DNA from 2 places in the Cellulosilyticum sp. ST5 genome. Region 1 is predicted to be linked to the other one. Evidence: riboswitches for the same ligand, from Rfam matches in the RefSeq annotation. Region 1 holds a riboswitch; the other holds the start of a gene.
The links. A riboswitch is a leader RNA that binds a small molecule or an ion and turns the genes downstream of it on or off. The one in region 1 is predicted to bind FMN.
Positions count from the first base shown of each region.

Region 1 (3,144 bases):
GTCCCTACCATTTACAACAGAAGACGGGACAACATATACGCTCTGGATGTGGAAGGGGGATTATTTGAATCTAGGTGCTGGGTGTGAAACAGGAATTTATTATGGAGATGGTTATCACTTAAATAGTGCAACAGATACAAATTTACATATGACGCTGAGTCTTTATGATAAGAATACAGGAGAAAAGATATTTGAGTATAATCCAGATGATCCACAGTGGTGGATTTCAGGCTTTAATCCGAAGTATCAAGATAGGAATAAAAATGAGTTAGAAGTAAGGGGGAGTATAGATTTTTCAGATAATCCTAAAATGTGGAAGGCATTTTATACTGGAAGGATGAAAGGACAAGAAGGGTGGTGTTTTGATGAAGAAAATAAAGTGGCATATTATAAGTGGTAAAAATATAATTAGAAATGTAAAGCTAATAATATTAGGGACAGGAGTTTGCGTAATGGTTGGGAGTATAATGGGGTGCAATTTTAGATCTAGATTAGATTATTTAGCAGAATCTAACCGAACTGATGATGAACAATCAGAGGCAACAAGACAATCTATAATAGATGCCATAGAGGCACAAGATGCACAAGGCCTAAAAGCATTATTTTCAAAATATGCGTTAGAAAATGCAGAAGATCTAGATGAGAAGATAGAAGAGTTGATGGATTTCTATCCAGGATGTAACGGAGGATTTGATGGGGGATGTAGTACACTAGAAGGTACGGATTATGGAGTAAGAACAAAGGTGTTAAATGGAACATATACAGTAACAAATGATAATCAAGAATATTACTTGATTTTTACTATACAAATACGTAATGATGAGGAACCGGAGAAAGTAGGTTTGCATCTGATAGAGGTTGTGACTGAAGAAACAATGCCAGAAGGATTTAAATTTAAAAATCAAAAGGATACCCCAGGCATTTATGTACTAGAGTAAGTGTATTCATATAAAAGTAATTACTGAGAGGTTAAGGTTGCATAAGAAAATGAGTCTATTTCCAATTAGTAATTGAGATGAAAATAGAACCAAATACAAATGTTCCATAAAATGAATTGACAATAAAGTTAATTTTAAATATTATATATAATGAAAAACTTAATAAATCTTCAGGGCAGGGTGTGATTCCCTACCGGCGGTAAAGCCCGCGAGCCTAAATGGTATGATTCGGTGAGATTCCGAAGCCGACAGTATAGTCTGGATGAAAGAAGATAAATACAAGGTATAGTGATTAAATATAATCTATATTTTATATTGAGCTCTGAAATAGTAATCTATTTCAGAGCTTTTTTAGATTGATTAATCAGCATAGTGTTTATGTCGGGAAGTCTAGAGAGGTTTGCCCATTTATTATGACATAAGCAGTATGAATACTTATAGAAAAGGCCCTGAGTACATGTGACTCAGGGCCTTTTTTGTAGATTAACTCTAAGATTGTTAAGTTTATCTATAAAAGAAAGTGAGGTGATAGAATGCATGAGAACTATATGAGGTATGCATTAAATCTAGCCAAACAAGGAAGAGGAAAAGTAAGTCCGAATCCTTTAGTGGGGGCAGTCTTAGTAAAGGAGGGAAGGATAATAGGTGAGGGCTATCATGAAGTTTATGGCGCTAACCATGCAGAAGTTAATGCTATAAAGAGTGCTTCACAAAAGAGTGAAGGGGCTACCTTGTATGTTACCTTAGAACCTTGTAATCATTATGGAAAAACACCACCTTGTACAGAAACCATCATTCAAAACAAAATAATGCGGGTAGTTGTTGGGATGAGAGATCCGAATCCCTTAGTGGCAGGTAGTGGTATTAAGAGGCTTGAGGACGCTGGCATTGAAGTGATAGTAGGCATTCTAGAGGAAGAATGTCGCAAGCTTAATGAAATATTCATCAAGTATATTACTAAACAACAACCATTTGTTTTATTAAAGGCTGCAATGACGTTAGATGGAAAAATTGCCACAGTAGCAGGCCAGTCAAAGTGGATTACTGGTGAAGCGTCAAGAGAAATGGTTCATCAACTAAGAAATGCTTATTCAGGTATTCTGGTGGGGATAGGAACGGTTATTAAAGATGATCCCCTGCTCACTTGTCGGCTTATAAGCGGAAGAAACCCTATCATTATTGTAGTAGACAGCACACTAAGAATACCTATGAGCTCTAAAATAATAGGTGGCACCAGTAAGGTAATAATTGCAGCAGTCAAAGAAATAGAAGAAATGGCAGTGGATAAAGTAAAAAAGTTAGAAGAACTTGGCGTAAAGGTATTATTTGTAGAAGCTTATAAACATCGAGTCAATCTAAAGGAATTGATGATTCAGTTGGGAAAATTGGGGATAGACAGCATTTTAATCGAAGGTGGAGCGGAAGTAAACGCAAGTGCATTAGAAGCTGGCATAGTAGACAAGGTGCAGTTTTACATTGCTCCCCAAATAGTAGGTGGGCAAGCTAAGACGCCTGTGGCAGGTAGGGGAATTGCCAATCTGGAAGAATCTATAAAGGTCGAAAATTTGCAAATGCAGCGGATTGGAGAAGACATCTTATTAGAGGGGTATATTATACAGAAGTAGGTGATTAAAATGTTTACAGGTATTGTAGAAGAAATCGGGCATGTGGAACATATTCAAAACGGAGAGAAATTTTCAAGAATCAAAATTAATGCTGTAAAAGTATTAGAACAAAGCCAAATAGGGGACAGTATTGCTACTAATGGTGTATGCCTAACCATTACCAATATGACTTCAGGCAGTTTTGAAGCAGATATTATGGCAGAAACTTTAAGGAAAAGTAACCTAGGAAGTCTGAGAATAGGAGCAGCTGTAAATTTAGAAAGAGCAATGCTTTTAAGTAGCAGGTTGGGAGGGCATCTGGTAAGTGGTCATATTGATGGTATCGGTGAAATGATGAGTATTACTAAAGAAGCAGCAGCAACCTGGATTACTATTAAAGCACCAACTGAAATACTAAGATATGTGGTTCTTAAGGGAAGTATTGCTATTGATGGTATTAGTTTAACTGTAGCCGATGTAACTAAAGAATATTTCAAAGTATCTGTTATACCTCATACAAAAAATAAAACTACTTTGTTAATGAAGGGGGTAACAGACAAGGTTAATCTAGAAGTAGATATCATTGGGAAATATGTTGAAAG
Region 1 covers NZ_CP132338.1:737,178-740,321, forward strand. The annotation lists gene QTL86_RS03705 (DUF6531 domain-containing protein) at 1-400, shown strand, start outside; gene QTL86_RS03710 (DUF5104 domain-containing protein) at 453-938, shown strand; FMN riboswitch at 1,101-1,216, shown strand; gene ribD (bifunctional diaminohydroxyphosphoribosylaminopyrimidine deaminase/5-amino-6-(5-phosphoribosylamino)uracil reductase RibD) at 1,472-2,563, shown strand; gene QTL86_RS03720 (riboflavin synthase) at 2,573-3,144, shown strand, end outside.

Region 2 (3,144 bases), 1.2 Mb from region 1:
GGTACTGACCGTTAAAATAGAAGCACCAGTAGAAGAAATCATGACTTATTTAGAACATCAAGTCATTATAAAGGAAAGTACAACGCATCTATTATTAGAAGAAATGCTTCAAGATAGTTATAAGAGACTCATTGCACCAGCAATTGAACGTGATATTAGAAATGAGCTAACAGCAAAAGCAGAAGATGGTGCATTAGAGGTATTTAAGAAAAATCTTTATCAACTTTTAATGCAAGCCCCTATTAAGGGACATCAAGTAATGGGGATAGACCCAGCTTTTAGAACAGGATGTAAAATAGCTGTTGTAGATGAGACGGGAAAGAAACTAGATAAGACAGTTGTATTTCCTACAGCACCTCAAAATAAAACAGAAGAAGCTAAGGTGGTATTAAAGGATTTAATTAAAAAATATAAGGTTGATCTTTTATCTATTGGTAATGGTACTGCTTCTAGAGAAACAGAAAAGTTCGTAGCTGATATGTTAAAAGAAATAAATGAAACGATTCATTATGTTATTGTTAATGAAGCAGGTGCATCTGTTTATTCTGCATCAGCTTTAGCAACTGAGGAGTTTCCTAATGATGATGTAGGCGTAAGAAGTGCAGTATCTATTGCTAGAAGACTTCAAGACCCATTGGCTGAACTCGTTAAGATTGATCCTAAAGCAATAGGTGTGGGTCAATACCAACATGATATGAATCAAAAACGTCTAGAGGAGTCCTTAGGTGGCGTAGTAGAAAGTGCAGTAAATGAAGTAGGTGTGGATATTAATACAGCTTCAGCTTCCTTATTGCAATATGTAGCAGGCATTAAGAAAACTGTTTCACAGAATATTATTGCTTATAGAGAAGAAGTAGGAGCTTTTAAAAGCCGTAGTGAGATTAAGAAAGTAAAAGGGCTAGGTCCTAAAGTGTTTGAACAATGTGCAGGTTTCCTTCGTATTACTAATGGAAAAAACTTTTTAGATGCTACAGGAGTTCATCCAGAATCTTATGCAGTGGCAGAGGAATTACTTAAAGTAGTTGGATATGGAAAAGATGAATTAAAAGCCAGAAATTTTAAAAATCTACATGAGAAAGTTGGTAATATTGAAATTTTAGCAGAGCAATTAGGTACAGGTGTACCTACGCTACAAGATATTATTAAAGAATTAGAAAAGCCTGGACGTGATCCTCGCGAAGATATGCCAAAACCTATTCTTCATAGTGAAATCTTAGAAATCAAGGATTTAAAGGAAGGTATGAAGTTAAAAGGAACAGTACGTAATATTGTAGATTTTGGTGCATTTATTGATATTGGTGTGCATCAAGATGGTTTAGTGCATATTTCTCAAATGAGTAATAAATTTATCAAACATCCTTTAGAAGTGGTTAAAGTAGGAGATATTGTCGAGGTATCTATTTTATCTGTAGACACTATTAAAAATAAAATTGCATTAAGCATGAAATCCTAACTTGTAAAAACAAAAAAAGTATGTTAATATTTATGCAAGTAAATAAAAGGTAACACAATTCTTCGGGGCAGGGTGAAATTCCCTACCGGCGGTGATAGTCCGCGACTGCATCTTATGGTGCACTGACTTGGTGAAATTCCAAGACCGACAGTAAAGTCTGGATGGTAGAAGAGTTATAAGATCTACCTATTAAAGTGTATTTTAATGGTAAGAATTATAGCAACCCAAAAGAAGAATGGGTTGCTTTTTTATTGCTAAAACTACATAGTATTAGGAGGCATATCAATATGCAAAATGAAAAGAAACTATTTACCACACAAAATATGATGAGGATGGCACTATTATCAGTTATAGCAGTGCTGTTAATGCAATTTGGTGCACTTAAGCTCCCTATGATTTTCCCTAGTTTTTTAGAACTAGATTTTAGTGAAGTGCCAGCCATTATTGGGGTATTAACGATTCATCCATTAGCAGGTTTCGTTATTGTTATCTTAAAAAATATTTTGAAAGTAGTCCTTTTCCAAACTAATACGGCTTATGCAGGAGAATTAGCTAATATGGTTGTGTCTTTAGGCTACATTTTACCTCTTTCATTGATGGTTATGAAAAAAAGGGATTTCAAGACCATTACTATAGGTATTTGTATAGGAATCATTGGCTTGACTCTAGCAGGTGCTATAGTGAATTATTTTATTACAATTCCTATGTATGCAAAGTTATTTATGCCAATGGATGCTATTATTGGTATGGGAAATGCTATTTATTCAGGTATAGTAGATAAAGGAACTCTTATTCTTTATTCTTTCATTCCTTTTAACTTACTAAAAGGTAGTGTTGTATCTGTTGTAAGTATTATTATTGTAAAAGGCTTACAACCTGTTATTAAGCATTTCGGTTACCATATACGCGGATAGTCATTGAGTTAAAGAATACAGACACAAAAAGAAGCTACATGAAGAGATTTAATCTTCTGATGTGGCTTCTTTTTATATTTCTCTTATCATTTATTAGTTAATATTTCTTGCTAGGTGTTGAAAGTTTAAGTAAGCCGTATTAAAATGATGAAGTGTGACACGTTGAGAGAGGAAAAAAATCATGACAGTTTATGAAAGTAATAGTGAAAAACAAACCTTTGATATTGGTTATGAATTAGCAGTAGCAAGTAAAAAGGGAGCAATTTATTGTTTAATAGGAGATTTGGGTGTAGGTAAAACTGTTTTTTCAAAAGGCTTCGCAGAAGGATTAGGTATTACAGAACCCATTACAAGCCCTACTTTTACTATTGTACAAGTTTATGATGGAGAAAAACCACTCTATCATTTTGATATGTACCGTATAGAAGATCCAGATGAACTTGAAATGATAGGATATGAGGATTACTTCTATGGACAAGGAGTATGTTTAGTGGAATGGGCTAATAATGTATCTGATGTCATTCCTAAAGAAGCTATTTGGATTGATATAGAGAAAGACTTAGAAAAAGGTTTTGATTATAGAAAAATAACAATAAGGTAGGTGGCGTATGAATTTGTTAGCAATAGATGCATCAGGCATTGCAGGAAGTGTTGCTTATATTAAAGAAGATCGTTTAGTAGGGGAGTACTATATTTGTGATAAATTGACTCATTCACAAACGATCATGCCTATGCTAGAGCATATGAGAACATTACTTGAGATAGATTTAGAGACTT
Region 2 covers NZ_CP132338.1:1,956,936-1,960,079, reverse strand. The annotation lists gene QTL86_RS09575 (Tex family protein) at 1-1,453, shown strand, start outside; FMN riboswitch at 1,508-1,630, shown strand; gene QTL86_RS09570 (ECF transporter S component) at 1,741-2,367, shown strand; gene tsaE (tRNA (adenosine(37)-N6)-threonylcarbamoyltransferase complex ATPase subunit type 1 TsaE) at 2,549-2,968, shown strand; gene tsaB (tRNA (adenosine(37)-N6)-threonylcarbamoyltransferase complex dimerization subunit type 1 TsaB) at 2,976-3,144, shown strand, end outside.
Region 2: it holds a riboswitch for FMN, as region 1 does, so the genes downstream of both, QTL86_RS09570 (ECF transporter S component) here and ribD (bifunctional diaminohydroxyphosphoribosylaminopyrimidine deaminase/5-amino-6-(5-phosphoribosylamino)uracil reductase RibD) in region 1, are expected to answer to the same signal.